One region of the Pseudobacillus sp. 179-B 2D1 NHS genome, then DNA from elsewhere that is predicted to be linked to it. Evidence: riboswitches for the same ligand, from Rfam matches in the RefSeq annotation. Region 1 holds a riboswitch; the other holds the start of a gene.

Region 1 (28,989 bases):
CTCGCTCCTTCTCATTGGGCAGCATGTCATATGGCCGAAGTGGCAGTAAAGGAAGGAGGTGAGCGTCTTGACAGCCTTGCTACAAGTTGAAGGGTTAAAAAAATATTTTCCCGCTGGAAAAACGAATTTCCTTGGGAAGCATACACAGCTGCTAAAAGCCGTGGATAATCTTTCTTTCACTATCCGGGAAGGTGAGATATTTGGACTTGTCGGTGAGAGCGGATGCGGCAAGTCAACAACGGGCAGGTGTATTTTAAAGATTGAAGAGGCAACCGGCGGCAGTGTCTATTTTATGGGGAAAAATATTACTAGCCTTAAAGGGAAAGAGCTTTTACAGATAAGACGAGAAATGCAAATGATTTTTCAGAATCCCTATTCTTCTTTGAACCCAAGACTGACAATCCGTCAGACGTTGCAGGAAGTGTTAAAGGTACACCGGATAGCAACAGGAGATCAAGCAAAAGACAGGATCGTAGAGCTGCTAGAACAGGTCGGACTACCGACGGATGCGATGGACCGTTATCCGCATGAATTCAGCGGCGGACAACTGCAGCGCATTGTGGTGGCAAGAGCATTGGCTGTAAATCCTAAGTTTATTTTTGCGGATGAACCGGTTTCTGCCCTGGATGTTTCCGTGCAAGCTCAGATTTTGAATTTGCTGGCGTCACTGCGTGAAAAGCTAGGCTTGACGATACTTTTTGTGGCCCATGATTTAAGCGTTGTGGAGCATATCAGTGATCGGGTCGGAGTGATGTATCTGGGACAGATGGTGGAAATGGCCCAGGTGGAAGACTTATATGAAGAGCCGCTACATCCTTATACGAAAGCCTTAATACACTCAATTCCCATCAATAACCCGAAAGAAAAGAAAGAAAGAATTACATTGGAAGGAGATATTCCAAGCCCTATTGATCCACCAACGGGCTGCCGCTTCGCTTCCAGATGTCCTCAATGCTTTGCTCGCTGTACAGAAGCAGCGCCGATTTTTAAAGAAGTACAGCCGGGACATTTCGTAGCGTGTCATTTATATGCTAGTAACGAGAAATAGACTGGAACTTCCGTCTGGCCGGGAGATCGAGGTAAGTAGCTGATGTAGTTGAATTGTTGGCGCTAGATAGACTGCCGAGATTTTCGAGTAATGAGAAGGATGAAAAAGCTGTCTAATTTTACAAAAAAAGCAAACGGGGGAGAGGGAATGAGCTCACTAAAAGACCTTCTAGTGGAATTTGATGCCATTCATGGTGTATCAGGGGATGAAGAACGTGTTGCACAAGCTCTACAGGCTCATTTAAAGCCGGTGACAGACGAACACTTTGAAGATGCACTTGGAAATCAGGTATTTATCAAAAAGGGAAGCAACCCAGATTTTAAGGTTATGCTTGCGGCACATATGGATGAAATCGGCTATATTGTTCATAACATTGATAGTCAAGGTTTCGTTTATATTTTACCAGTCGGTTATCACGACAACCGAACAGCATTCAACCAAGTGCTAACGATTTATACAGAAAAGGGCCCTGTAACAGGAATAACCGGGGGAAAGCCTGCACACATTGTGACACCAGAAGAGGCAAAACTCGCCATTCCTATTGAGGAGTTATATATTGACGTTGGAACGACAAGTAAAGAAGAAACGTTAGCGCTCGGCGTGCAGATCGGTGATTATCTGACATTTCAAAGAACGGGACAATTTCTAAATGACGGTAAGATTTTCACGGGAAAGGCTGTTGATAATCGTGCAGCCTGCGCAGTGATGGTGGAAGCAATGAAACGACTGGCAGACAAAAATATCGTTCCCACCGTTTATGGAGTGGGGACTGTGCAGGAAGAAATGGGCATCCGTGGTTCCGTCCCGATCTCGAACCGGATCCAACCTGATATCGGTCTTGCCCTTGATGTCTGCCTTTCCGGAGGAACACCTGCTTTAACTGAAAAAGACGTTGCAGTTACGCTTGGTGGCGGTCCCGCGCTTATGCTATATGACTGGACACCGAGTACCGGACACGGAAATAATGTCCCAAAGAAACTAACTCGCAAATTAATTCAAGCGGCAGAAAAAAACAATATCCCTTATCAGCGGGAAGTTGTTCTGAATGGCGGAACAGATGCCTGGGCCATGAGCGTAGCAGGCAACGGAGCTTTAGCTAGCTGCATTTCTTTTCCATCCCGTAATATCCACTCAGCAACTGGTTGTGTACATATAGATGATTTGGAATATTCTGTACAGTTGATTGTAGCATTTATTGAAGCCTTGCAGGAAAAAATATAAAAAGATAGGGGGCTATTCCATGAGTCAGGATAACCGACTTATGGAACAGCCCCTATTAGTAGGTTTTTAAAAAACAAAAGAGGTTTCCATAGGAATCAAGTCCATATCATGGGCTCATTTTCTTTCATTTATATAACTAATTTAAATAATAGTTTTGCAGTAACTATTCAATGGATCATTTTATTCAACGATTCTATCTGCTAATCGTTTCTCTTTCCAAGACACTGTGATAAATAGTGCAACCGCTAGAATAATGGCTGAAAAGATGTAAGGGAAATGGATGTTGAAATCAAACAGAATCCCTCCTATTGTAGGCCCTACAATATTTCCTAAGCTTGTATAAGTGGAGTTCATTCCTGCTACAAAACCTTGTTCATTTCCCGCAGTCCTTGAAAGAAAAGTGGTGAGCGCCGGCCGGAGCAGGTCAAAGGCTAAAAAGATAATACAAGTGACCATCAAAACAAGCCAGAAGTTAGTGACGACAGTTGAAGCAATAGCAAAAATGGCTCCAGTTATGAGGCATAATTGAATAAGCTTTTTTTCACCTAATACATGAATCATTTTTCCGAATAAAAAGACTTGGAAAATCATGCCGAATATCGAACTGATAGTAATAATATAAGCAATGTCCTTAGGGGTAAAACCAAATTTGTGATCAGAAAACAAACTAAAAACTGTTTCGTAAACTGATAACCCAAATGCCAGGACAAATACAATGATAAATGCCACAAAGTAAAGAGGATTTAATGACTTCTTTAACTCTTTTACAAAACTTGCTTTCTTGTTTTTAGAGGAAATAGCGGATAATTGTTCTTTTGTCAATGGCTCCTTAAGAATAAATAAGGAAGAAATAGCAGCAAGAAAAGCGATTGCTGCGGCACAAAAGAAAGGAACTCGAATGCCATATTCAGCTATAAACCCTCCAATGCCAGGGCCGATGATGAAACCGGTACTGATAGCCGCTGATAAATAACCTAATGCTTTAGGGCGTTCCTCTAAAGAGGTAATGTCTGCAATATAGGCTGTCACTCCCGGCATAATAAATGCTGCGCTGATTCCTCCTAGTATTCTTGAAAGATATAGGACTAAAACGTGCTTTCCTAATCCAAAAAGCAGCTCAGAAAGACAAAAGATAAACAATCCAATAATGATGATTTTTTTTCTGCCGAACTGATCTACCCATCTTCCGGCCACCGGGGACATTAATAATTGAGAAAAGGAGAAAGCGGCAACCATGTAGCCCATTGTGGCACCAGACAAATTCATTTCATTCATAAAGGAAGGCATAATGGGAATAATTAAACCAACCCCTAAAAAAGCAACAAAAATATTGCTTAATAATATAAGAAGTACTATTTTTTGATTACGAATCATAAGTGAGTATGCACACCTCTGCTTTCACGGGAAAATTTTCTCACAAACTTTTATTGATTCTATCGCTCCAACGAGATCCCTCTCCAAAACACTTTCCATGAAGCTTCCAACCTGTCTTCAACTTTTTTTAAGCTATTCGTATAAACAAGCTCCACCATAATCGCATCGATGATACCTATATAAGCAATCGTTGGTATCTGGGGGTCTGTTCCATAAATAACTTTTGCTTCAATCCATTCACTAAATTTCTTTTCAAGAGACTCTTTTACTTGCTGTTCAATATCTATAATGTTCTTCTCTATTTCTTTCAATAAGTGATCCGGGGGAAAGAAGGACATTCGAAGCCAAAATTTCATATATTCATCCTTCTGAAATAACTGTGTAACCATAATTAAAAAACCGTACAGATCCTTCTCCGGGTGATTGACCGCTTTTTCATTAAAGTATTGCAACTTTGAAGATAATTCTACTTCTTTTGCATCTTGAAGTAATTGTAAAAATAAATCGTCTTTACTCTTAAAATGAGCATAAATCGATTGTTTCTTTATCCCTGCTTCCTCAGCAATTTGCGATAGGGAAGCTCCCTCATAGCCATGGAGGGTAAAATACTTGAGTGCTGCTCCTTTGATTTTATTGCTTCTCACACACCATCACCTCTTTTTTAACGAACGTTCGTAAGTTAATTTACCAGAGAATGGACCGGCAAGCAAGCTAATTCTTTCATATACAAAATAAATGAAAGACAGCCTTTATTTTAATTGCAGAATGAAAGCAGCCTCTTTTTTAGGTGAATGGCCGTAATGGCAGAAAAATTTGATATAGTTGCTCGAAGGATTCCAGATTCAAAATAATACCAAAATGATAAAGGGAGGATGTATGAAGGGAGAACTTTTCTGCAAGCTGTCTCTGTCTTTTTTGAGTGTGTTAGTCTCTTCAACGCTTATCGCCTGCTCCAATGATGAATCTTCTATAAAAACTCAAGAGGAAAAACGCAAGGCACAAGAAACAGAGTCTTTTACACAAGCTAAGCTCTATCTTGTTAAAAAAGATGGAAGGTATGGCTTTATAAATCAGAAGGGACAATTGATGATTCCTTATCTGTATAAGTCAGCACAAAACTTTTCAGAAGGATTAGCGATGGTAAGCAAGGATGGAAAACATTATGGATATATAGATACAAGTGGTAAGGTGAAAATCCCTTTATACCTTCAAAACTGTGAAGGAGAGCTGCCATTATACGGCGGTTCAAATGATCAGCTGGATTTCAATATGGGAAAAGTCACCTATTATGATAAAAAGGCAGACAGCACGGGTATCTTAACTAACAAAGGACAAAATCTTCATTCTCCAAAATATAACTATGATTTTATAGAGGAAGGATATATATTTGCGACTGACAAGAAAACAAATCAACAAGTCGTCTTAGATAAAAACGGCAAAAAGGTGTTTACACCTAAGAGAGGCGAGGTCGTTAGGGATATTTATAAGGATTATTTTGCCGTTACCACTGTTAAAGAAGACGATGAACAGGAAGAGTTTGAGATAGTCGATTTAGTAGATAACCATAATAAGGTTATCGTCGACGCTACAGAAAAAAAGATTATACAATGGAAATATGGGAACGAAGGACTGATTCCGTACTATACTGATGACTTTTTTGAAGGCGAGGGATATGTAAATGACAATGGAGAAATTGTCATCAAAGCCCGGTTTGACAGTGCCAGCCCATTTTCAGAAGGGATGGCGGTTGTTGGATTAACACCAGAACAAGCAGAAGATCCCTACGTTAGGAGCGGTTATATTAATCAGACTGGAGAAATAGTTATTCCCGTCATTTATGATACAGCTACAGATTTTAATGAGGGAGTAGCTTTAGTATCCAAAGACAACAAATATTTTTTCATTAATAAAACAGGAAAGAAACTATTCAATCAATCATTTAGCGATGCGCGTAATTTTCAAAGTGGGTTGGCTCTCGTGAAGAAGGGAAACAAGCTGCAATATATAAATAAAAAAGGAAAAGTAGTTTGGGGAAATGTGATAACGAATGACAAGGATTTATTCGCAGATTTTATCAATGATGCGTTTTGAAGCATCTGGAAGAACGGCACCCTTTCAATGAAAAAAGTTTGAAAGAGCTACGGGACAATAAAGTAATTTAAAAAGCCAAACAAGCATAACCCCGTCCTGGATTTAGGACGGGGCAAAAATGTACTTGGTTAATTTTGGTGCAAGATACTTCGTTACACTAATAAAGTCATTTGAAAATCTAAGGCTGATTATGCTAATCCAAGTAATTAAAAATCGGTGTGGAAAACGGATTCTAATTGATTTTCTTGTATTTTGGCAGGCAGCCTTCTCATGATTGCATTACGAATCTTAATTTGAAAGGGATTGTCTAATTGCGCTACTTTTCCAATGCGCCATGAAAGATTGATAACCTTTTTTGTCTTTGGCATTCTTAAATTTTCAAATTCAAGAAATGCTTCTTCCCTACACTTCTTATACTTTAAAATTTTGCTTAGTATGATTGCATCTTCAATGGCTTGACCTGCTCCTTGACCAATATTAGGAGTAGTGGCGTGAGCTGCATCACCAATCAGCAGAATTTTATCCAAAGCAAAGCGATTGGTAGGCTTGAGATCAATGATGTCATTCCATATGAGTTTTTCGTCTCCTGTCCATTTGATTAACTCAGGTACAGGGAAATGATAATCTTGAAAGGCATGAGACAATTCATTCGTTGTAAAAGCTGACATGTCTTTGCTTTGAAAAGGTGCGTTGATACATGCAAACCAGTATATCTGATTATTTGTCAGAGGGGCCATGCCGAACCGTCCTTTCGACCCCCATGTTTCGGTAAATTCCCCGGGTATGACAAATTCTTTTGGAGGCTTCACCACAGCACGCCAACAAGTATAACCTGAATAACGCGGATTTATGGTTGAAAGGGATTTTTTCCGTACGACGGAATGGATCCCATCCGCTGCTATAAGTGCATCACCTTCTATGGCATTTCCATCTTCTAGACGCACTGTAACTCCCGTTTCATTTTAATATCCTCCGTTGTCCACTTTTTCTTGTTTTATTGGATAGTGATCTTCAAAAAAATGATTGCACGGAACAATTTTATTATCTACGACAGTATTAATATGTTTATGTCGCAGTTCGTTGGAAATGAGAAGGTGACTAGTGATATTTACATAATAAAATATAGAACATTATCAAACTTGTGATACGGAATATAGAGAAGAAGAGCTACAAAAACAAGCATAACGATAGCTAAAACAAGGCTACAAAAAGCTAAAAGTTTCTTCTCAGATCTTTTAAACAAAGAGGTCATACTTAAGATAAGTACTGTCGGAATACCAACATAAAAGGCGATCATTAAGTCAAATGCTAGTGGAGAACGAGCATGGATGACTGGTGAAGCAGCTAATAATATACCTAAGGTCAACGAAGTATAACTAAGCCAGGAATATCTTTTATTGTTTTTCATAACTTGCCTCATCTTTCACTTATAAAAACATTAATTACACATTTTAACTCATTTAGAATTAATATACAAACGAGGTTCGTGTGGCTGTCGTTTATTCAGTTGGGGGTATGGCTACATACTGGATTTGGTTCAGGAAAAATTGGAAGGAAGAAAAAAACAGCAAAGCTCCCGGCCTTTTAAAAAGTGTTGGCAATTTGGTGAAAGAGCCTAACCTTAAAAATACAGCAGAAATCGACTTAATTGAAAATGCAGATTGTGTAGTTATCGATGGACCATTGACGAAAGTGACGCCTAAATAATGTGAAGATGACACAATTATTTGGAAGGGTGGTAAGGTGCTTAACGTGATAAGAAGTCAGCAGGTTCGGATGTCTGGATAGGATGTTATTTAAACAGAAGTATAGGGAAGAGGGTGAGGCCCTCTTCAAGACGCTGTAAACCTAATGAAATACATCATTTTTGTTATCAATATATAGTGATCCATCTTTTTGAACTTCAGCATAGAAGACATCGGAAATAGAATTGATACCAGCTGATTGTAGTTGTTGATCTAACCACTCCTCGTTAAGATTTAACTTTTCTAAATTCTTTTTATCAATTTCGCCATCAGAAATCACAGACATAGGAAGAGGGAAAAAATCGGTATTAGTTTTTGGGGTGTTCATGCCGCTCTCAATCAAAGTCTGCTTTGGTTCCTTTTTTATTACGGAGAGAGTGCCATCTGTTTCAAAAATTGCGTAATCAACATCAGAGGTGGAAAATACGTTCTTCTTTCGTAATAAAGTGTTTAAAGAATCTATATCTAGCCGCGCCTTGCGGAGAGTATTTTCCATAATTTTTCCTTTTCTAATAAGAATGATTGGTTGTCCTACAATAGCATAACGTGCATTTTTAGATTTTATATCTAGAAATCCGAGAAAGATGGTGAAAGCGCTCCAGCCTAACAAAGAGATCAGTCCGTTACGAATACTTAGTGAGTTATCAATAGCAAGAGAAGCCCCTATAGTACCGATTGAAATAGCAGATACAAAGTTAAAAAAGGTCATTTGGGAAATTTCTTTTCTTCCAATAAGCCTTGTTAAAACTAATAAAGTAATAAAAGAAATAGAAAGCCTTAGAACTAGTTCTGGAACCGACATAGTTAAACTCCTTTCATTCATTATGGAAAGTAAATTACTACGTATTGTTCCAAACTTTTAAAATTTGATGTATCTTCTATTGATTTTTTTGAAAAATATAGAAATGATCAGTATGCCGTAGTTCGTTAAAATATAACAGATTAATAAATACCCCAATGGAAAATAAGGGCGCCAAAATATGAAGGCAGCGGGCAGCTGTTCTGTTATTTGGTGCCCTCTTTTACTTTATAGGAGGAAAGGGATATGAATGCATAACAATTAAAATTAAACTAAGGGGCAGTTTAATTGGAGAGGGAATGATAATTTTTAGAGGTTATTTTTGTCTTAATATCGAAACAAGGATTAGGGGAGTAGTCTTTTTATTGGAGGATATGTAATGAACATAAAAACAAAAAGGTTATTAATACGTAAATTTACATTCGATGATTGGCAAGCTGTCTATGAATATACTTCTGAGGTTAATGTAATGAAATACATACCAGAAGGTGTTTTGACTAAAGAAGATGTAAAAGAATTTATAAATAAAAACAAGGATGATGCGGCTGAGAAATTTGCTGTTGTATTAATAGACGAGAATATTGTTATTGGACACATCGTTTTTTTAAAGTATTTTGGTGAGCATACTTATGAGATTGGGTGGGTGTTTAACCCAAAATATCACAATAGAGGATATGCTTCTGAAGCAGCACGAGCGGTTTTAAAATTTGGTTTTGAAAAAATGAAATTACATAGGATTATCGCAACGTGTCAACCAGAGAATATTCCATCATATCGAGTTATGGAGAAGATTGGAATGAGAAGGGAAGGATATTTTAAAAAATGTATCCCAAAGGAAAATGAATGGTGGGATGAGTATTATTACGCTATTCTAGAGGAAGAGTGGAAAATAGATAGTGTAAAGTTGTAAGGAATTGTTTAGCTATTTAAAAAGATGGAATGAAATTGGTTTTTCATTTCATCTTTTATTTTTTTACAGTAAAATAAGAATATTTCGAGAGCTGTTAACTGTAAAAAAGGTAGAAAATTTAATGGGAGGGAAGGCAATGGAGAAATTAGAATATGAATGGGTAAAACAAACAAGAAACATTTTATTAGACCAGTGTAAAGAATTAACGGAAGAAGAGCTTATCAAGGAACTTGACTTTGGTTTTCAAAGTATAAAAGATTCCTTCTTTCATATAGCGGGATGTTATCATGCTTGGTTAGGTTCTTTTGTGCTTTCAGCGACAACTACCCCACTTTACTCAAGAAAAGAAATTAATCAAATGCAACTAGAAGATATTAAACGTTATTTTCAACAAGCGGATGCATATGTAGAACAAGTATTTGAAAAATCTATTGAAGAGTTGAATACAGTTATCGAAAAGAAGCTTCCTTGGAGAACGGAAAGTGGATTTGTGAGAAAAACCCCCCACCAATTATTGGTTCATTCAATTACACACGAATTTCATCACAAAGGGCAAATTGTAGCAATGTTACGTCTGCTTGGCTACGTCCCTCAGAACACGGATATACTGGGATTGCCTGGTTTAGATTAGGGGGCTATGCTGCTTATTTAACTGCTGAAATTAAACCACGTTAATAATCACCTATCAAAACGATAATTAAGCAATTACTGTCTTTTTAAGAACAAAAGCAGATAGCTCTATTGTTTCGATATAAAGAAGGAACGAAATTCAGTTTAACATGAGAAGAACATGATTTGATCAATCTTTTTTTCAAAACATGTTCTTTTTTGTTCATTTATCAAAATTAATAACATTGTTTCAATTAAACTTTATTCGAAAGCTACATCAGACGAGCACCTCAGTTATTTTAATAATTAATATTTTATTAATCCTCTTATTTGATCTGCCTAGACAAGCTTTCCATATTCTTCATAAGCTATAGTATAACACAATGAAGGGAGGAATAAATTTGTCAAATTGTCAAAGACTTGCAGATATTATCGGCGGTGAAGTAATTCAATCGACCCCTGCTTGTGTAATTATGCGTCTGCGAGATATTAGAGCAACTATTTTAGGCCGCAGGACCCTTTCTCCAGTAGCTCTTCCATTTATGTTATCTTTTGAAAATAATGGTCTTAACCTAGGGGAAACTGTGCTCCTCCAAAGAGAAGTTAATCCAATGCTCGATGCATTACGAAGAAGAGGACTGATCGTAACAGCGTTTCATAACCACTGGCTGTTTGAAGAACCACGGCTAATGTATATGCATTGGGAGAATGTTGGAATGGACCCCTTTGAGTTTGCTAGAGAAAGCTTTGAGGCTGCAAAAGAAGCCGGCCTTAAATTTTTTTGATAGTTTATGAGGAGCTGTTTCTTTCGACTTGCGAAACAGATAAAGTAACTTGAATACATTAAGAGCATGTTTTGAAAGAAGATTGTTCAAAACATGCTCTTTTTTTTCACTTATCGAGATGATCAGTAGTAATTTCATTTATTTAAGAAACTTTTATGCTATTCATTCTTTTCTCACATTTAGCTGTTATAAATGATGTTGTATACTCACATTTTTTCACATGATCTATCATAGAATCTTTAACTGTGATTTGTGAATAAAAAGGTCTTCAGAATAAGTGATTTGAAGATAGTTCTGATTGTTATTTAATAAAGAGTGGTGGGATAAAATGTTACCGATAGAAAGGCAACAACAAATTTTAACGTGGTTAGAAAAAGAAGAGACACTGCGCGTTTCAGATATCAGCAAAAGATTAGAAGTGTCCGAAATGACGGTTTACCGAGACTTAAAACCTTTAATTGATCAACAGAAAGTGTTTAAAACATCTAATGGAATTACTCTTATTGCCAACAGCTATGTTTCTTCTAATACTTGTTCTTATTGCTATAAGGATGCAAATACAAGACTATCTGTTCAATTAATTAAAAAGAATCAGCACGTGGAGAAAGCTTGTTGTCCTCATTGTGGACTTCTTCGGTTTCAAGATATAGAAAATGACGTCTCTCAAATTATTTGTCATGATTTTTTAAAAGATACAACGATAAGTGCTAAAACAGCAAGCTTTCTTTTGAATGCAGATATTAATTTGAATTGTTGCCAGCCGCAAGTTATTGCCTTTGAATCTACCAAACAAGCTAAACAGTTCCAATTAGGGTTTGGCGGACAAATATATCGTTTTAGAGAAGCTATTCAAGCTATAACTAGTGAAATGCATGACAAAGGCTGCTGCCATTTAAAACAGTAGAAAAATAGATATTTGATGGGGGTTTAGAGGTGAAAAAAAGCAACTACAATCGTTTATGGAGATGGCACTTTTATGCAGCCTTATTTATCGCACCGCTATTAATCACATTGACCTTAAGCGGTATTGGTTATCTATTTTATACAAATGTGGAAAATAGTGCTTACGACCATCTATTCTTTGGGAAGAGCGATAAAACCGAACAATTATCAATTGATGAAGGCATTGAGAACGCAGTAGAGCAATATAAAGGCTATTCTGTTTCAAAGATTATGGTATTAGAAGAACCGTATACTACACGCTTAACAATGACAAATAAAGCCGGCGACCAAAAATATGTATTTTTAGATGATAATTATCAAATGGTTGGCAGTCAAAACGCGGCGTATACCTATTCAAATGTTATGAGATCAATACATAGTTCGCTTTTTGTAGGTGGAACCATTGTAAATTATTTAGTTGAATTAGCTGCCTGTTGGGCAATCTTCTTAATGTTTTCTGGTATGTACATGACATTTAAGGGACGGGCATTGAAGAAGAAACAGAATCCAACGAAGAGACAAAAAAATAAAAAATGGCATGCGTTCGCAGGAACAATTATTACCATTCCAATGATTGTGATTATTTTTACCGGCTTGCCTTGGTCAGCATTTATGGGGAATTTTATATACTCGGTAGCTCAAGAGTATCCTTCTATCGGGACTCCCATTTTACAACAACAGCCGCCGGCTTCAGATATGAGTGAGATTCCATGGGCTACTCGTAAAAATGAGGCGCCCGCATCAAGTGAACCCCATGCACATCATGATATGGCGAATATGATGGATAGGCCAAATAAAAGCAATATGTTAAGTGTTCAACAATTGATGAATAAGATTGAGGGCTCCCATATTTTAAAACCATATTCAATTGTTTACCCAATGAGTGAAGCCGGGGTATATACAGTATCTAAGGGGAGTAATACTGGTGTAACCGGTTTGGATGTTAGCCCGTATGATGAAATGACAACTTACTTCGATCAATATAGTGGACAATTGATTTCAAAAGTGAGCTATCAGGATTATGGCATTTTAGCCAAATGGTTTACATGGGGGATCCCGCTACATGAAGGTCACTTATTTGGCTGGCCAAATAAACTGATTAACTTAGCTGTTTGTCTAACCTTCCTATTCGTCATTTTTTGGGGAATTAAAACGTGGCTATCTCGCAAAAAAGAGGGGAAACTCTCAGCTCCACCAAAAATATCAAGTGGTCTGTCGATTGGTTTTATCATCTTTATGGTAACTTTAGGTTTGATCATGCCTCTATTTGGTATTTCCTTAATTATCGTAGGTATTATTGAATGGATCATTCACCTTAAGCGGAAAAACATAAGCATTGTAAATTAATTGAATATGTTACGAGCGTGTGTGGATCAGTCTTTTTTTCACTTATCAAAGTTATTAGTCGTAACTGGATCGATCATTATTCCAAAGCGACAAGAGCTCGTATTTTATTCAGACAAAAACTGGACAGAACGGGCACCATCTTAGGCACCTTTTTATTTTCCCGTTGAGGGTAAGACAGGCCATTGAGCTAATGAAAGGTTTATCCCTTGGTATTTTCTCTCCTAACACGATTCCGGATACAACCCACCCGCTTTGTTAGTTTTTTGAATGTACTCAAAGAAAAGAACATGCAAGGCCAATTCGAAATGAATACTTTCCGAAGATTGAAAGCATCATCTGGTATAACGCATTAGAATGTCAGAGAAGCGGCATAAGACTATGGGAGTTGAAAAATTTAAGCGGGGGGCACCTCAAAGGGGGAGCGGGTGCATGATTCTTAATGAACAGCTGGGAGGAAGAGTAGTTGAATATCCTCCTCCACCAGCTGTTAGGTTACCGGTTGCTGATTATCATTGCCGCGGCGTGGCTAACCCTGTATTTGATGATGATTAAAAGCTTTAGGCAAATTGATTATGACGGTCGTTCCTTCACCGAGTTGACTATTAATTTCTATGGTACCGCTATGGTTTTCTATAATTCGTCTACACATCATAAGGCCTAAACCTGTCCCTTTTTCTTTTGTTGTGTAGAAAGGCTCAAATAGTCTTTTCTGTCTCTCTTGTGAAATGCCGCTCCCTTTATCGATAATTTCTATTGAGACACTCTCACCATGCATATTCTTAAGGGAAATAACTATTTCTTGCGTGGCAGGGTCAGTAGTGGCTTCAATCGCGTTTTGTATCAAGTTCATTAGCACCTGTGTTATCTGATTAGGATCGCATTGAATAGTAAATGTCTGATCGAAATGAATGGATTTAATAAGATGTATACCTTTTAAAGTAGCTTGAGGCTTCATAAATTCTACAACATGAGAGACCAAAGCCTTGATGTCCACTTCCCTAATCTTCATGTTTTCTTTCGGTTTAGCTATAAAGATGAATTCGTTTACAATGGCATTAATTCTATTTAATTCTCTAAGAACAATGTCCATATAACTATCTATTGTTTTATCACTTGAAAGTTCCTTAATCATTTGAGCAAAACCGGTTACACACGTTAAAGGATTTCGAATTTCATGGGCAACCCCAGCTGCTAATTCACCAATTAACGAAAGCTTTTCTAGCTCTTGAATCTTGAGGGTGTTCTTTCGGTGCTCTGTAATCTCGATGGCTGTCCCATTTACTTCAATGACTCGTGAATTAATAATTACTGGAGTTAATGAAGTAAGATAATAGAATCCATTGAGGTTTCCTTCATAATTAATAATGCTGCCATTCCAAGCTTTTTCATAATAAAATTGTTTCTCATCTGCATGACTTTCAGGTAAGAAGTCATGCAAGGTTTTACCAACAATTATCGAGGGGGGAATCTCTATTTTTTTAGAAAGTCACCTTCTGCAAATGTATGGATAAACTCATTGTTTTTCTTTATAAATTTAAATACAAATCCATTATGCTTCGGAATAAGATTTCGATAATCGATATAATTATCAAGAATGTTCTGAATAGTTCCAGTGTCATTATGAGTCATATTTGCATCCTCCGATTATTATGATGGTTAGTAAATACATTTTATGGGGTTTTTGTAATTTTTTTTATTATACACTAGTTTGGGCTGTGTTTCTTTATAGTGTTAAACTTAAAGATAGAAAATCTCTAAAGATTGACAAAGGTCTTTTTTTTTATTGCTTGAAAAGGGAAGAAAATAGGTAAAGGCTCAACGGTTTGACAGAGCTTTTAGTATTGATTATGTTGAAACGCCAGATGGGGATCCTGCCCACTAAAGATTTGTTCTCAAAAGGCTCCCTCGCAAGTTCCTGAAAATAGTTAGGGGGGAATACAAGAATTTTTGTAAGTAGGGTTACTGCCAGGTTTTAGTATACATTCTAAGTTTCTACGATATAATGACTCTACTCAGTTGTTTTAACGATAATCTGGAGACTAGCAAAGACATAGGGGGGACGAAGATGGAAATTAAATATGAGCTGACAAAAGATGATTACCTAGCGTTTAATCTTCATTACGTTAAGCATTCTAAAACTATAAAGCAGTCTTTATTCAGGCAACAATTTTTTGTGCCAATTATTTTCTTAATCCTGCCTTTTATTTTTCCTTTGGTTGCAGGAGAGTTTTCGGTTGGATTCTCCATTGTCTTTATGCTCGTCTCAGTCGTATGGATGATATTTTATCCAAAATATTTCTACTGGCATGTTATGAGCCATATAAACAAAAGCTTTAACGAGGGCAATAATGAGAATTTGTTAGGGGAGCATACATTTACATTTAATGATGAGGGGTTTATAGAAACGAACAGAGCAGGAGAAAGCCAGGTTAGTTGGTCCAGTATAGAAAAAGTAGAAGAGAATGACCAATATTTCTTTCTCTTCTTTAGTACTATGAGTGCCTATATTCTACCGAAACGTTCATTCTTGAATGAAACGGATCAGAAAAACTTTCAGCGTAGGATGGATCAACGAATTTCTTCAGCCGCTAGTAAGTAAGAGCTTAAATAGACTCCTTGTTATCCGTGGTTTTACTCTATAGAAAGAGTCATTATTTTGATTATTCTTTAATCAAAATAATGACTCTTTTTTAATGTTCCTGTTCCACTAATCTTGTTAAAATATTTAGTCCTTCTTTTAATTCTTCTAATGACGCATAGGCATAGGAAAGACGGATATGATGTAAGTCTCTTGTTTCATATATATATCCTGGGTTAATCAGCACATGCTGACTCAACAAATTTAGAAATAATGCCTTATTTACGATAGGTTTATGGAACCTGATCCATATGTAGAAGCCACCCTCAGATTTTTTCCACGTAGCTATTTTTTGAAATCGCTGCTCTAAAATTCCTTCTACAAATGCCGCCCGCTTTTTCAATTGTTCTCGAAGTTGAACCAAATGCCTTTCGTATAAACCAGTTGCTATCCAATGGGCAACGATTTCTTGGGAAAAGGCGCTTGAGCCGTAATCCGTTTGCATTTTAATATCAGCTAATCGTTTAATAACAGGAGAAGGGGCAACTACCCAACCAATCCGTAATCCCGCACTGAGCGTTTTGGATACACTGCCGATATAAAGCACTTGACCGGACGTGTCAAACGACTTTATGGCAGGCGAAGTGGAGTCGAATAATAATTCATGATAGACATCATCTTCAATAATCGGGATTTGCAGTTCTTTGCATGCATGATATAGTGTTTGTTTTTCCTTCATCGACCAATTGTGTCCGGTCGGATTGTGCAAGGTCGGCACACAGTAAAATAAAGATTGTCTTTTTCTTTTGAGTGTCCTTAATTTGTCTGCTAAATGGTCATCCCTTGAAACTGCAGTCATGCGCATGCCTGCAGTTTGAAAGAGATGAATGGAATTTAGATACGATGGCTGCTCCTGAAAAACAATGGAGCCTGCTTCTAATAAACCAACAGCGATTAATTGAAGAGCTTGAAGGGCGCCTGAAACAATTAAAATGTTCTCCGGCGCTGTTTGAATACCTCGTTTTTTTAAGTAGCTACATAGAATGACGCGAAGCTTTTCGCTTCCTTGAGGAGAGGAATAACCGATGGCTTTTGGATTGAGCGAGATTTCTTTTAACGACTGTTCCATTTGTTTTGTTGGAAGTAAGTCGGGGGATAACTCACCTGTTCCAAGGCGGATGACATGATCCATCTGCTCATGCTCATTGATAAGCTGAATCGTATGGTAATTTGGTTTGTGAATACTGGATTCAATATGCTGCTGCCAGTTCGGCTGAGATCTATTCACAAGCACATTCCACGAATTATTGGCCACAAAGACGCCCGACCCTTTTTTCGATTCGAGAAAACCATCTGCTCTTAAGTCATCAAGCGCAAGTTGAACAGTGCTCCGATTGACGTTAAATTGTATTGCCAGCTGGCGTTGCGTGGGAATTTTTGTGCCAACTGTCCAATCCCCTCGTTCAATCTGAATCTTTATCCAATCTACAATTTGCTCTTGGATGGTTAAATGAGAATGACGGTTGGGTTTCCAATTCATTGAATCCCCTCCTAAATTGGGTGGATAAAAAACCATCCAATTGGCTGTTTTCTTTTAGTTGTATCATAGTACGATAGTAATTGGAAGGGAGTTGATGACATGGATGCCATTATCCACGGGATCATTTTAGCCTTTGGTCTTATTTTGCCTTTAGGCGTGCAAAATGTATTTGTATTTTCGCAAGGAGCCACACAGCCAAAACTGTTTCAAGCACTGCCGGCGGCTATTACAGCTGCATTGTGCGATACACTTTTAATTATCTTAGCCGTGTTTGGTCTATCCGTGATTGTTTTACAATTTGAATGGCTACGGGTTAGTCTCATGATCGTCGGAATTTTATTTTTGCTTTACATGGGGTACGCTATTTGGCGGTCTGCGCCAATGGATACGGAAGAGAATAAAGCATTATCAATCCGGCGGCAAATTATTTTCGCTTTATCTGTTTCTTTACTAAATCCTCATGCTATTTTAGACACAGTGGGAGTGATCGGGACAAGTGCATTAAGATATGTTGGCACAGAGCAAGTTTTTTTTACAATCGCCTGTGTGACAGTGTCTTGGATTTGGTTTTTTGGATTGACGATTGCAGGTGCGATTATGAAAAAGCTTGATGGTACAGGAGGGTTAATGAATATATTCAACAAATGCTCTGGTCTATTTATCTGGGGAACTGCCGTTTATCTGTTGATTGGATTGATATGACAAACAGCAAACAATAACAATATTATGTCTAGTGAAGACTCTTCTTTTATCGTTTGTCACAATGAGAATACTAGTTAGAATTTGAACGATATATATGGATACATAGAAAGAGGCTATCTCATCTTCTTGTCGATCATGAACCATAAATATAAGAGCCATTTGATTTATCAAAAAGCGAGGAAGCCTGCAAAAAATGCAGGCTTTTTTTATGGTGGTGCCTGTTTTATTGTACTGAATGGTAAAACAGGCAGGTTCAGGACTTTTAATTTGCAAATTCTATCTTTACAAATGGTTTTTCCGAGAGTATAGTAGCTATTATCAATTTAATGTTTACATTAAATCATACCTAATATCGCTTAATTCTTGAGGAAGTGGGGGACCCATTTTTGTGCATAGCACTTGGGGTGAATCCTTCGTTAGAAGGTAGGGCTACTTTCAAGGCCCGAGTCCGACAGCTAACCCCATCAGCGTTTTGAAAGGAGGTTTGCTTTGTGTTGTGTAAAGAACACTAAGTAGGGCTTCTTAGTGTTTTTTTGTTGCCCTGCTTTCAATATTAGTCCATTGCCCTTTAAGAAAAATTTAGGATTGAGAAGTGAAGGAGATACTATCGTGAACAGCAAATCCAATCATTTTATGGATCCCCCTAAGATCTTAGCAGGCGGATTTGCTCTTGTTATTTTGTTAGGAGCTTATCTTTTGACGTTGCCAGCGGCGACAAAAAACGGAGAGGGCCTATCCTTTTTAGATGCCCTTTTTACATCCACGTCTGCCACGTGTGTAACGGGCCTGGTTGTTGTTGATACAGGCACCACGTTTTCCACCTTTGGCCAGCTTGTTATTTTGGGCCTCATCCAAATTGGGGGGCTAGGCTTTATGTCGGTTGCAACGCTGTTTGCTTTTTTGGTGAAAAGAAAAATTTCTTTGAAAGAACGATTGATTTTACGGGAAGCTTTTAATTCCCCGGCCATTGAAGGGATTGTTAAACTCGTAAGGCGGGTTTTGCTTTTCACACTTGCCTGTGAGTTTATCGGGGGGATATTGCTTACCATTCGTTTCTCTTTTGATATGCCGATAGGGAAAGCGATGTATTATGGATTTTTTCATGCTATTTCCAATTTTAATAATGCAGGATTCGACCTTATGGGTGAATTTAGAAGTTTAACCGGCTATGTAGATGATCCAATCGTTGTATTAGTGATCTGCTCGTTAATCATTATGGGAGGCATCGGGTTTGTCGTCATGAACGAATTGTATGACTACCGGAAGAGAAAACACTTATCTCTACACACAAAAATTGTTCTGGTGACAACCTTCTTGCTAGTTGGAGTAGGAACGGTTTTAATTTTCTTGTTGGAATTTCACAATACAAAAACATTGAAGCCTTTATCGTGGACGGGGAAGTTTTTAGGCGCTTTGTATCAATCAGTAACAGCGCGTACAGCGGGATCGAACACACTAAATATTGCTGATTTGACAGATACATCTTTGTTCTTGATTATCTTTTTAATGTTTATTGGTGCTTCTCCTGGTTCTACAGGTGGAGGGATTAAGACAACGACTTTTGCTACGCTGGTTGGAGCGGTCATGTCCCAGATTAAAGGGAAGGAAGAGGTTGTTTTTTTCGAAAGACGAATTGATTATAAATTAATCTATAAGTCTCTTACGATTATATTAAGCAGCCTATCAGTTGTTGTTATTGTAACAATGATTTTAACGATTACGGAAACAGGCAAGGGATTTTTGATGATTGTTTTTGAAGCTACGTCAGCTTTTGCCACAACAGGGCTATCGATGGGATTAACACCGGATTTAACTCCTATCGGCAAGGTGGTCATCATACTCGCCATGTTTACAGGAAGGTTAGGCCCTTTAACGTTAGCAGTAGCACTTACGCTGAACCGTCAGCCTGATCGGTTCCGTTATACAGAAGAAAAAATAATGATTGGATAAGTTTATGCCATTATGCAGGAGGATTTACGGATCGTGATTAGAGAATTAATCAGCCAATGCTTTTCACGTATTGGTTCAGCACACATTCACCTTGTTTTAGATAAGAGAGAGTTTGCTCCAGGAGAAAAAGTGACTGGATACTTCTCTCTTGAAGGCGGGTGGTTTGAACAGGAAATTAAGAGGCTTGAATGTGATTTAGTCGTCACAGACAGCAAGACGCAAACGGAGCAACTGGTTGAAGGGGCTGTGACAAGACTGATGTCAAAATCAATTGTCTCCAAAGAATCAGATCAAATCCCATTCACGTTCCTGTTGCCAGCTGAATTAGATTCTTCATCTGATAGCCGCTCATATTGTTTTCACACGAGAGTCGTTTTTAGCAATGGAGCCAAAAGCATGGAACACGATGAAATTAAAATTTTAAGATAAATGCATTAACAGTGACGAAAACAAGGCATCCCTGAGTGTTCAGGAAGATGCCTTGTTTTGCTTTTGGCAAAATCATGAAATGGTTAAAAAAGGGAAGTGGATAAGAGGGAGGTAACTCATCATAAAATTGTTTCAGTTCCTAATTATGTCTTCTGCGTATTTTTTCATAATTTTGTCAGAGGATGAATTATCGGCAAGGGAGATGGTTTGGATAAAAAAAGATCCAATCAATCAAGAATGTTAAAAATGAACGTTCTATAACGGATTAAAAGGATAAAAAATTTTACAACAAGCAATAGCGCAGCAAAAGCTTTAGCAAATTTAAAAAAGATGGATTATTAAGCGGCATGTTTACAAAAGAATATGACCGTCGGCTTAATAAGTCGTGTTTAATGATCAATCAATAAAAAATCAGTATAAAAAATCAGCTTAAAAAGCATCTCGTTTTATTTTTAAAATATCTCAATATTAATAGTATACTTTTAAGATGAGATAAAATGATTTAACTTCCTATAATTTATATTATGTTAACTAAAATAAAACGTAAATAACATGGTCTAACTAATCTTCTCCCCTTTAGTCCTCCTAATAATTATTATCTCGCAAATTTTACATAATCCTTGTATACTTCTACTTCGCGCATGACTGTCTCACTAACTGCCGATCTTTCACCTTAGCTTGGCGCTACATATATCACAGAAATATAAACGTATATGAAATACACTGCGGGAATGAGTGAAATAATTATGCCGAGTAATCTAGTTTCTAACTTATACTGCAAAACTAAGCCAATAATCCAAACTAGTAACCAGATCAGTATGCGATAATCATTTGTGGGCTCATCCGTGTCTGCTATTCCGCTAATTAAAAAGCCTATAAAACTAGAAAAAGCAACAAATAATCCGGTCACAACATTCATGATAATCCATACAATTCGACTCATTTAAGTTCGACCTCTTTCTTTGCAGCGTTTTAATACGAACCTCCGAAATAGTCACGCAGAAAATGCGCTCTGGGGGTATGTGTTTGTTTGACAATCCTTTGAGGTGTTTTTGGATGAACTTCTGCTGCTCCTTGAATTTAGAGAACATTAAACATCATGGATACATGTTTTGGGGAATTTTTGTATTTATCCTTTGAGAGAAAACGTTGAATCGTTAAAGTAGACAAAGAATTATTAGTTTACATAATTACAGAGACTATTCTATTTTCTAACGCATACTAAAAGCCAATCTACTTCTGTAAGTATGTAAGTGGAATTATTTGCTGCCCAGGTTGTTTACAGCCATTTGAATACTCCGGGTCTAGGTAAAGAAACAAGAGTGCCTCCTCCCTCTTGTTTCACTCGTTTTCTCTTAAAGACATAATAAGTCCGATCAAGAAAATGAGCGGAAACAAATACCATATGATCAATGCTGCCAACAATGATAGTAATGGATAATACTATGACAATCGCCGCTTTATACCACCTTCCTTTCTTGTCGTACTATCATTTTTTAACCTATATACCTACATAAATGCATATAAAGGCGATCCTGAATAGCGGATCGCCTCCTTCCTTTATTTCATAAGATTTTTTGACGGTTCTTGGTAGACGGGTTCTGTTTCAGAATGGATTAAATGATTGGTCCCTAGACTGATAATTATGGCTACAATGACATTGACCGCTACCGCAATGGCTCCTGTGTTGATATCGTTAAGGACCGGAGGAATAGACGGGAAGAAATCAACCAGCTTAGCGGATGTAACCGTTGCATATAAAACGATGGCAACTCCCGTAATGATTCCTGCCATGGCACCGAACTTATTCATGGCACGCTGGTTGAAAAAGCTGAATAACAATGCCGGAACAAGTTGGGCAATTAAACTGTAAGACATAATATTCAATATTGCTAAAGCATTGCCGCCTGTAATCGTGAAAACGAACGCAATGACGATAATGACTAAAACGAAGACTTTGGAAACAATCAACTGCTGACGATCAGAAGATTTGGGGGCTATCAATTTATAAAATCCCGTCATTAATCCAATGGAAGCAGACATTAACATCACAGAGACTGGAACTAAGGCTGTGAGCAAGCCAGCCGCTCCGACAATGCCCACCACCCATGGATCAAATGTTTGAAGAGTTAAACGCAGTAAAGATAAATCTCCATCCGCTCCTTGTAACCCCGGGATCTGTATGATAGCTGCAAAGCCGATGAAAAATGCGAATAACAGGAGCAAGGTATATAAAGGCAAGGTGATCGCATTTCTTTTCAATGACTTCTCTCCCTTGGCGGATAAAACAACGGAAAAGGAATTCGGCAATAGATAAAAACTGAAGGCATTTAGGATCACCGTAGACACGAACCAGGAAATGCTCAACCCTTCAGTTGATAAAACGAGGCTTTCAGGTTTGACTGCTTCTACCGCTTTGAATAGAGGCTGAATTCCACCAAAGTAATGGAAAGGAATATATAGTCCAAGAAAAACGATAACAAACAAAATCATGATGTCTTTAAGAACGGCAGTCCAGGCGGATCCGTGAATTCCTGAAATAACGACATATATAGTAGCAATGACAGCTCCTATCGTACTTGCTGCAAGCGGACTAATACTTCCATAAGACGCTTCTGAGACGATGATTCCCAGACCTTTGAGCTGGATGACGATGTAAGGAATCAACGCGATCGTTCCGATAAAGCTCACTACCAGACCTAATATGGGACTGTTAAATTTTGAAGCAAAATAGTCAGGCTGAGAGATGATGTTATGCTGTTTAGCATAGCGCCAAATGTTCGGAACGATCCAATACGAAACGACGTAAGCCAGACAAATATAGGCAGGGACATAGAATGCGGCTGCACCTTTTGAATACGCCCATCCGCTGCCACCCAGAAAGGTAAAAGTTGTATATACCTCACCAGCGATCAGCAGGAAAACAAAAAGGGTACCGAACCCTTTGTTTCCAACGGCAAATTCATCTACATTCATTTTCTTCCCATGTGTGGCTCGAATACCGAGAAAGAGAGCAATCGCAGCGAAGGCGAATATGATAATCAATGCGATGTTCATTATTCTTCGCCTCCCTGGTTAGCAGGATCATACTTATAGACGATAGCCAGGATAGCTGATGACAAAATCATCCATAATACGATCCAAAACAGCAGGAATGGCAATCCCAATACATACGGTTCAATTTTATTGACAAATGGCAGCAAGAAGCATATTCCGATGAAAGGCACAATGAGCAATAGTTTAATCATAATTCCACTCCTCCTATTGATAGTGCGCTGTCCATAGGAGCTTTTAGTCTATAGAAGTATTTCCTTCTTTCTCTGTTCGGAACATGGTTGTCGCTCCATTTTCCCCTTGATGGTCTTTGGCTGATGACAAGTCCTGTTATTAGCTGTTTTGCCCAATCTGTTGGGTATCGAGCCTTTAATTATGAACGTGCAGTTGCCTTTGTCCGCTCAAAAACAATTTCACCATCTATCATCGTTAGTTCGACCTGAATATCTTTCAGATTTTCCTCGGATTCTTTCAAGATGCTGCGGTCTAAGACAACCAAATCAGCCAGTTTACCCGCTTCTAAGCTGCCTTTGATGGTTTCTTCAAAGCTGGCGTATGCGCCGTTATAGGTATACATACGAATCGCCTCTAGCAAATTTATTTTTTGAGCCTCTTCGAACGAAGTGCCGTTTTTCATGCAGCGGTTAACGGCTGTATAGATGCCGATAAATGGATTACAGGTCGTAATCGGAGCATCGGATCCAGCGGCAGCTACAATTCCTGCGTCGATAAAATCACGGGCTGGATACATGTAATTCACACGGCTTCCATAGTTATGTAGATAACTTTCTCCAAATTCATACGGGAATGGCGGATTCGGCACAGGGATTATATTTAACTTTTTCATTCGCTCTTGCAGATCAGGGCTTGCAATGCCCGCATGTTCGATGCGATGCCGATGATTTTCCCGGGGAACTTCTTGCAGCGCCTTTTCCACAACATTTAAGTACATCTCAATGGCGCGGTCTCCCTGAGCATGAACAGTTATTTGATAGCCTCGCTTATGGGCTTCTCCTAATACTTCATAGATCTCATCTTCCGAGTAATACAGTATGCCATGGTCTTGTTTATTGCTCGTGTACCCTTCCCTAGTCGCAATTGTTGGCCCTGTACTGCTGCCGTCTGTGAAAAGCTTGGCCGGACCGATTTTGAAAAACTCATTTCCCGTACCTGTGATGACACCGGCCTCCATCATATTCAAGGTGAATTGTTTACAGTCATTCAACGTGCCGATCATGGCATAGACACGGATTTTTAGGTCACCGCTGTGGGAGGCAAGCTGGAGGAGTCGATAGCTTTCCTGATTAAAGGTTCCTGCTTCATGTACGCTTGTTATTCCTGCCTCTATAAAATGCTGCTGAGCGATAGAAATAGCTTGCTGGATTTCTTGTGGAGTGTATCTGGCGGTTTCATTCATTTTCATATAAGCGGTTTCGATAAGGCGTCCTGTAAGGTTGCCATCCGTATCTTTTTCTATGCTGCCACCTTGGGGATTGATTGTATGTGCATCTATATTGGCTAACTGAAGGGCATAGCTGTTGGCGACACCGATATGGCCACACGTTCTGGTGATCACGACCGGGTGTTCCGTGGAAATGGAGTCGAGTTCTTCTAGAGTCGGGTAGCGTTTTTCGTCTATCGTTCTTTCGTTGAAGCCCCAGGCCCGCACCCACTGGCCCTTTGGTGTATTAGCGGCTCTTTTCTTTAACGCAGTCAATAAGGCATCCATTGACTGCATGTCTGGCTCTTTGCAGCTTAAGTTCAATTGGAAAACGCCGTACAGGATGAGATGTAAGTGAGCATCAATGATACCGGGAAGCAATGACTTTCCATTCAAATCAATTACTCGTGTTCCTTCGCTTGCAAATGCTTGCAACTCTTCATTAGAACCAACAGCCAAAATTTTATTTCCCTTGATTGCGATGGCTTGTTGAATAGAATCCTTTTCATCTACAGTCATGACCTCACCGTTCAAAAAAACGATATCTGCCTTCATCGAATCCCTCCTATTTTTGAAACATTCTATCAATTATTGGTAATTTGAAAAATATAGCATGAAATGATAGGAAAGATAATACCCAAAAGGTAAGGTTGTTTCTCCTATTAATTGGACAATTTGTTAATGAGGAGAATGAATCTAAACATTAGAATACACGCTGAAGCTAACACCTATTATTTTGGATGAACTCACCATAAATACTACAATATAGTTATCTTTGTATAATTTAATTAGTGGAAAATGAAAAGAATCACGGGTTTATACAGGGATATTATTTTATTAATATATTTATTAAATCGGATTATAGACGATAACTTGACAGAAGCTAGATGAAAAAGAAAGAGCCTATATTAATTTATGATAGGCTCTTTCAATCCTTTTAAATTAAGTTTTCATGCATCATTATCAACCCTCTTATCTGATAATGTTCACTTGCTTCAATGCTTCAATAGCAATATTTTTAGCTTCTGTACCTGATCCGCTGAGGTTAACGGCAAATACCCAAGTTTCTTTTTTTGTCTCTATGAAGCCCACATACCAGCCCAATCCCATGTCCGAAAGCCTTGTTCCTGTTTTCCCATGAAGCGTGTAATGGTCCTGCTCATCCTGTATCATGATTCGTTTAACTGTTTTTTGGTTTTTTTTCTTCAATGGCAGTTTTTCTTCTACAAGGTCTTCTATAAATTCAGCTTGCTCCATTGCTGAAATCTTCAATGTGCTATCAAGCCAGAATCTATCAATACCTCCTGATAGATTCTTGTTTCCATATCCGATTCGGTTAATGTTTTCTTGCATCTTCATTTCACCGATATCTCTCGCCAAGTCCTGATAAAACCAGATAGCTGACTCTCGCATGGCTGAAGCTAACGAGTGGTCCCGATTCCAGCTTTCAAATTCTCTGATCACTCCATCCCAGCGCTTTACTTCATATTCGTCCCTTACAGCGCCTGTTTCTAGTCCGATTAAAGCGTTAGGCACCTTAAAGGTGGATTCAGGTGTCAGTCTTTTTGTACTTCTTTTACTGTTATACACGTAAGTATGGTTGTTTTTTAAGTTCTTAAGTACCATTGTGCCGTCTTTGCCATTAAACAATTCTTCAATTTCCAGCTTCTTTGTTTTTTGAACTTCCGCATTCGCTGCTTTTGATGCACCTGTGAAAACCAACATGGCGGAGACGAAAAAGAGTATGGCTAGATGAATAAACTTTCTAATTGGCCTTTTCTTAGAGTCGTACATTTTCAATGTGATTTCCTCCTTTTTTACTGAAGTTACATGCCCCTTCTGGTAATTTATACTATAGGGAAATCTTCTTTCATGGTAGAGGCTAAAAATGTCATCTGTGCCCATACAGATGGCGAAGATGGAGGGCTTTATAGAGATGAAATACGAAGAGATTATAAATGAAATTCAGAGTAGAGTAGCCGATGGCCGGCTTAAGCCTGGTGAGAAGTTGCCCTCTATTCGTTCACTTTCAGAAGAGTTTAGCTGTAGCATTAACACAATTATTAAAGCCTACAATGAACTAGAAAAAGCGCATAAAATTTATTCAGTTCCCAAAAGTGGTTATTTTCTTGTAGGCAGCCAGAACTTGGCGTCTAATCCTCCGCAGGAATTCATTGATTTCTCATCCGCTGGTCCTGATAAATGGCAGATGCCTTACCGCGATTATCAGCACTGTATTAACCAGGCCATTGAACTATACAAGGAAGAAATGTTTCAATACGCAGAACCTCTTGGCCTACCGTCACTGCGCTATCAGCTTTCCAGGCAGCTGCAAGAGCTGCAAGTTTTCACGCCCCCGGAAAGAATTTGTGTGGTCTCTGGCTCCCAGCAGGCTCTTGATATTCTTGTAGCTCTCCCCTTTCCAAATGGAAAAGAGGAAATCTGTGTGGAGCAGCCGACCCATTTCAGCTTTATTGATTCTATTTGCTCCCGTGGCTTACAGGCAATTGGAATAGAGATGACAAGGGATGGTATTGATCTAGCATATTTAGAAAAAGTATTCAAAGAAAGGCTAATTAAATTTTTCTATACCGTCTCTAGATTTCAAAATCCTACTGGATACAGCTATACGAACAAGGAAAAAAAGAAAATTGTGGAATTGGCACAAAGATATGATGTATTCATCATTGAGGATGATTACATGGGAGATCTTGACACAAGAAAAAAGGCTGATCCTATGTTTGCGTATGATCCGTCCGGTAGAGTTATTTATACAAAAAGTTTTTCAAAAGTCCTATTACCCGGCTTGAGACTGGGAGCAGCCGTCCTGCCAGATGCCCTTCTAGGATTATTTGCGAAAGCTAAATTTGCTGCGGATGTTCATACCCCTGTACTGACCCAAGGTGCATTAGAAATTTATCTTCAAAGCGGGATGTATAATGCTCACATTGAGGGGCTTAGGAAAGTCTATAAAAGAAAAGGAAAGATACTTAAACAAGCGTTTCGTAACTATCTTCCAAACGAGGTAGTATTCACTGGTGCTGACTCCGGTTTTTATTCTACCATTCAATTGCCTTCTCATATGAAAGCAGCACACCTCGTCCATGGCCTCAAGAAAAAGAATGTGCTTGTCCAAGATGCGACCGGAATGTATCTCCCCTTGTATAAAAAGGAGAATGTCATCCGCTTAAGTGTTTCTCAAGTAGAGGATAAAAAGATTGAGGACGGGATTAGGAAGATTGGAGAGGAAATAGGTTTGCTTGTAAGTTCAGGTAAAAGCTAGCTTTAATCACTTTCGTCGAACATAGGCGTACGTAGTGTTGATAAACTAGAAAGAAAAAAGATTGCTTAACAGCAATCTTTTTTCTTTCCTCATTTGACCGCAATCCAAATTTCTGAGTAATAATCTGGACTTGTTGGATTTCCAGCTGAATAGACTTCTAATTCTGGCGCACCCGCATGCTCATAGCCGCTGGAGGGAAACCATTCCGAGAAAATTTGCTTCCAAGCATTTTGCATGGAATGAGGCATAGGGCCATGCACTTCGAATATCGCCCATTTGGCTGCCGGGATTTCCATGCTCAAAAAGTTGCCAGGCTTATCAGATGCATGGCCTTCACAAGCAGCAGCAATCCAGTATTCCATGCTGTCAGGCTTTGTATTGCGCTTATCTACACATATACCAAGAATCCCTTTAATATCGCCGTCATTTAATTCAAGAAGTTTGTCAGCCGTTCCGTCATTGTTCGCTTTATCCCACATCTTTGGAATGGCGATAAGATTTTTTCCATCCTCTAAAGATAACTCCTTCTTTACCCCTGTCACGTGGAAACTTTCTTTTTTTACAATTGAATATTGCATGGGTTCTGCTCCTTTCAGACTCACCTGAATTGTCAGGCGGTTATAAGATTTCAGCTTTCCTCTAAAGTTTCTTGCTTCAGTTGGCGTCATGCCATGCTGCCTGCGAAAAGCTTTAGCAAAGGATTCGGGAGTTTCATATCCATACTTGTAGGCCAGATCAATGACCTTGCTGTCAGTTTGGGTCAGCTCCTGTGCCGCCAGTGTCAAGCGTCTGCCTCTGATATACTCTCCAACTGCCATATCCGTCAAAATGGCGAATGTGCGCTGGAAATGATAAGCGGACGCATTCGCTTCTTCTGCCACCCTTTCGATTGAAAGGTCACTATCGAGCAAATGCTCTTCAATATAATCGATTGCCTTCTGCAGCGATACGATCCATGCCATAATGTCCATCACTCCCTTGCTTCCATCTTATACATTTCAGAAACTCTTTTCCGGTCATTTCATGCTTTGTTGTGACAGGGGTGTTATGTAGAAAAAGCAAAAGGCATAAGGAGGCCAATTCCTCTATACCTTTTCTGTTAGCATGTTACTGCCGAAAAACATTCTTTTTATGCCATCTA
Region 2 (3,567 bases), on a different contig from region 1:
AATCTTGCAATGGTTAATTTTAGCTCTTCTTCTCTGGAATATGCACAAAGCCCTGTCATCCTCTCGAAGAGGTGTTTCGTAATTTGAGTAAAGATTATTTTTTAAATCGATAAGGGACGGTAGTGACAATGACATTCTTTTGATAAAGAAGGTAGATTCTTAAACGTAAGCTCGACTGATTGTGTAATATGTCCTGCCATCTCTTCTTCGTAATGAATTGTGGAATAAGTACGGTTAAGGTATGGTTCCTTTCATTCGCTTTTTCCACGGCTATGTCAATAAACCGGGCGAGAGGCCTCATTAAGCTTCTATATTGAGAATGCAGAGTAACAAGACGGACATTAGGCTTCCACTTTCTCCATCTCTCCTCCATTTGTCGTTCGCTTTCACGGTCAAAAGCGACGTAAACAGCAATGACAGTATCACCGATTAGTTCGGCATAATTTAAGGAATTTTCAACTACCTTTGTAATGCCGGCAACCGGGACAATGACGACATTTCCTTTAAATTGAAGTGCTTCTTCTCCAGATTTAATTCTCAGTTGTTCACCTGTTGCCATATAATGACTTTTAATTCGATGAAACATAAAGATAATAATCGGTAAGAAAACTAGCACAGGCCACACTTGAGAAAACTTAGTGGTAAAGAAAATCACCACAACAGTTAAGCTAATGAGCGCGCCGATTAAATTAACTGTTAATTTATACGTCCAGCCAACAGGCTTCTCTTTTACCCACTTTACAATCATGCCTGATTGGGAAAGGGTGAAGGGAATAAATACACCAACGGCATACAATGGAATAAGCTGTTCAGTTTCCCCCCTAAAAGCCACGATAAGTAGAATAGACATGATGCCGAGCGTGACGATTCCATTTGAGTAACCAAGCCGGTCTCCACGCATGAGAAACATCCGTGGAATATACTTGTCCGTTGCTAAGTTAACGGCTAGCAATGGAAAAGCAGAAAAACCAGTATTAGCCGCAAGAACTAAAATAAGAGCTGTAGTTCCTTGAACAAAGTAATAAATGAAATTTCTACCGAATACTTCAGACGAAATTTGTGATACCACTGTTTCTTCTGCTTTAGGAGTGATTCCTAGCCAATAAGCTAAAAACATAATGCCAGAAAAAAGAATCGCCAAGATAATCCCCATCATTATTAAGGTGTTTGCTGCATTTTTAGCAGCGGGTTCCTTAAAGTTAGGAACCGCATTAGAAACAGCCTCTACTCCAGTAAGAGCTGAACAGCCGGATGAGAAAGCTCTGAGCAATAAAAACAGACTGATGCCAGGAACGGCTGTTCCGATCGGAGAGTGCAGATCACTCGGTATTTGTCCGGTTGCAATTTTCCATAAACCTACGGCTGAAAGAAGAAGTAAGGCGGCTACAAATAAATATACTGGATAAGCAAGAACAGAAGCAGATTCTGTTACCCCTCGTAAATTCAAAATCGTAATTAATACAACTAGTAAAGCAGCAATAGATACATTATGTTCGTGCAATTGCGGAAAAGCAGAGGTGAGAGCGTCGGTTCCGGCTGATACACTCACCGCTACGGTTAAAATATAATCTACTAATAGGGAGCCTCCTGCAATGAGTCCGGCATTTTCTCCCAAGTTGTTTCTCGAGACAATGTAGGCCCCACCACCGTGCGGATAGGCATAAATAATTTGGCGATACGAAAGAATTAAGGCCGTTAAGAGAACCAGTACTCCAATGCCAATAGGAACAGAATACCAAAAAGCAACTAGACCGATTGTAGACAGCACAATTAAAATTTGTTCAGGTCCATAAGCTACAGACGAAAGGGCGTCTGAGGATAAAATAGCCAGCGCCTTTAACTTACTGATTCTCTGTTCTCCTAGTGCACTCGTTTTAAGCGGCTTGCCAATTAAGGCTTTTTTCATTAGTGAATAACGTGTCATGATGACCTCCAGAAAAGTAAATCAATCATATAGTGAGAAAGCATACGTTTATTTTTACTGTAAGAAAGCTCTTCTGTAAAAAGTTGATAAAATTATAATTCCCCCTTTGATCGTTACCAATCCTAGTAAAAGCTCACAGAGCGCTTTTAATTCTAAAGAAAACACAAAAAAGAACACTAAGGTGTTACTTAGTGCTCTTTTAAGACAACACAAAGCAAACCTCCTCTCCAAACGCTTATGAGGTTAGCTGTCGGGTTCGGGCCATGAGAGTAGCCCTACCTTCTTAATGAAGGATTCACCCCAAGTGACGATGCACAAAAATGGGTCCCCCACTCCTTAGGGATTAAGCGATATAAGGTATAATTGAGTTTACATATAAAATTTATTTAGCTAATATACTCCTGAAAGATTGGTTTGTAAAGAGAAAATTCATATTATTTTTTTAGTTGGCTGAATAGCTAAAGAAAGAATAGAACTCCTTAAATCTATACATATTTAAAAAGACGTCTGCTCATACAAGACGTCTTTTTAAATCCATTCAAGGTAAAGAGCTACAGCAAGTAACACGAGGATAGATAGCAGTATCACATCAAATGTCGTTGGAAAAAAGATCGTTCGAATCCCCTGAAATATGCAAAATGGAACGGCTAGCTGGCAGCAGACCGCTCGGACTGTTCGAAGCCATGGAGGTAACGAGTAAGGATTGTATCTTCTTCTCAATTATTACACCTGCCTGTGAATTCATAAGCACGAGTAGCGTGCTATGAAAGGTTCTTCTTTTACTATATGTATGGAAACAAAGAGAGGTGATTTTAGAGGAGGAGAGCAGGAACGTTGACAGCGTTTAAAAGGTGATTTACGTTAAAAGAAGAACAGGTCTATACATACGCTTTTTATATGACGAAGCAAACAAGGAAGGAAGGATAAGATGATAGATTTATTGAAGTCTCATGCATCTGTTCGAAAATACACAGACGAACCCATTTCAGATGAAGTATTTCACGAGTTGTTGGAAGTTGCCCAACATGCCGCAAGCTCTCATTTTGTGCAGGCTTATTCCGTTGTGCGCGTGAAGAATGAGGAGAAGCGCCTGAAGCTTGGAGAGCTGTCTAAAAATAAACAGCAATTTGAATCTGCGGCCTTGCCGCTTGTTTTCTGTGCGGATTTAAAACGTCTGGAAAAAGCCGTTACCCTTCATGGGAAAAAATTCGAAGGTAGCACGGCAGAAAATCTGCTTGTAGCTGTTATCGATACGGCTCTACTTGCCCAAAATTTTGTAATAGCCGCCGAATCCAAAGGATATGGCATCTGTTATATTGGCGGGGTTCGTAATAATCCGCAGGCAATCAGCGACTTGCTTCAATTGCCTGACTATGTGATTCCATTATTTGGATTGACGGTAGGTGTGCCAGCAGAATCAAACGAAGTAAAGCCACGCTTGCCAATGAAGGCAATTTTGCATGAAGATGTATATGATGAGGAAAAGTATAGTCGCCTACTTCCTGAGTATGACGAGCAAATGCATAAATATTATGCAAGCCGTACAACAAATAAGAAAGATGCAGGCTGGACGAGCGGCATGGCAGCTTTTTTATCCGAGCCACGGCGGGCATATATGCTTGAATTCTTGCAATCAAAAGGCT

Evidence for each region. A riboswitch is a leader RNA that binds a small molecule or an ion and turns the genes downstream of it on or off. The one in region 1 is predicted to bind cyclic di-AMP.
Region 2: linked by a shared signal. The riboswitch ahead of ACH0BF_RS17565 (APC family permease) and the one ahead of ACH0BF_RS01925 (TrkH family potassium uptake protein) in region 1 are both predicted to bind cyclic di-AMP.

The regions. Positions count from the first base shown of each region.
Region 1 covers NZ_JBIQDP010000001.1:363,377-392,365, reverse strand. The annotation lists gene ACH0BF_RS02030 (ABC transporter ATP-binding protein) at 1-90, shown strand, start outside; gene ACH0BF_RS02025 (ABC transporter ATP-binding protein) at 68-1,048, shown strand; gene ACH0BF_RS02020 (M42 family metallopeptidase) at 1,196-2,269, shown strand; gene ACH0BF_RS02015 (MFS transporter) at 2,450-3,643, opposite strand; gene ACH0BF_RS02010 (TetR/AcrR family transcriptional regulator) at 3,703-4,287, opposite strand; gene ACH0BF_RS02005 (WG repeat-containing protein) at 4,520-5,734, shown strand; gene ACH0BF_RS02000 (FAD-dependent monooxygenase) at 5,941-6,678, opposite strand; gene ACH0BF_RS01995 (hypothetical protein) at 6,843-7,142, opposite strand; gene ACH0BF_RS01990 (hypothetical protein) at 7,223-7,441, shown strand; gene ACH0BF_RS01985 (YetF domain-containing protein) at 7,583-8,281, opposite strand; gene ACH0BF_RS01980 (GNAT family N-acetyltransferase) at 8,658-9,188, shown strand; gene ACH0BF_RS01975 (DinB family protein) at 9,325-9,819, shown strand; gene ACH0BF_RS01970 (DUF1259 domain-containing protein) at 10,199-10,582, shown strand; gene ACH0BF_RS01965 (DeoR family transcriptional regulator) at 10,911-11,486, shown strand; gene ACH0BF_RS01960 (PepSY-associated TM helix domain-containing protein) at 11,516-12,871, shown strand; gene ACH0BF_RS01955 (hypothetical protein) at 13,301-13,423, shown strand; gene ACH0BF_RS01950 (ATP-binding protein) at 13,398-14,309, opposite strand; gene ACH0BF_RS01945 (hypothetical protein) at 14,342-14,500, opposite strand; gene ACH0BF_RS01940 (YcxB family protein) at 14,937-15,470, shown strand; gene ACH0BF_RS01935 (aminotransferase-like domain-containing protein) at 15,562-16,989, opposite strand; gene ACH0BF_RS01930 (LysE/ArgO family amino acid transporter) at 17,089-17,691, shown strand; cyclic di-AMP (ydaO/yuaA leader) riboswitch at 18,035-18,175, shown strand; gene ACH0BF_RS01925 (TrkH family potassium uptake protein) at 18,325-19,641, shown strand; gene ACH0BF_RS01920 (sporulation protein) at 19,675-20,070, shown strand; gene ACH0BF_RS01915 (sodium:solute symporter family protein) at 21,631-23,127, opposite strand; gene ACH0BF_RS01910 (DUF3311 domain-containing protein) at 23,127-23,318, opposite strand; gene ACH0BF_RS01905 (amidohydrolase) at 23,498-25,120, opposite strand; gene blaOXA (class D beta-lactamase) at 25,538-26,335, opposite strand; gene ACH0BF_RS01895 (aminotransferase-like domain-containing protein) at 26,502-27,848, shown strand; gene ACH0BF_RS01890 (AraC family transcriptional regulator) at 27,938-28,810, opposite strand; gene ACH0BF_RS01885 (HNH endonuclease) at 28,956-28,989, opposite strand, start outside.
Region 2 covers NZ_JBIQDP010000019.1:39,005-42,571, reverse strand. The annotation lists gene ACH0BF_RS17565 (APC family permease) at 95-1,924, opposite strand; cyclic di-AMP (ydaO/yuaA leader) riboswitch at 2,143-2,284, opposite strand; gene ACH0BF_RS17560 (hypothetical protein) at 2,453-2,644, opposite strand; gene nfsA (oxygen-insensitive NADPH nitroreductase) at 2,853-3,567, shown strand, end outside.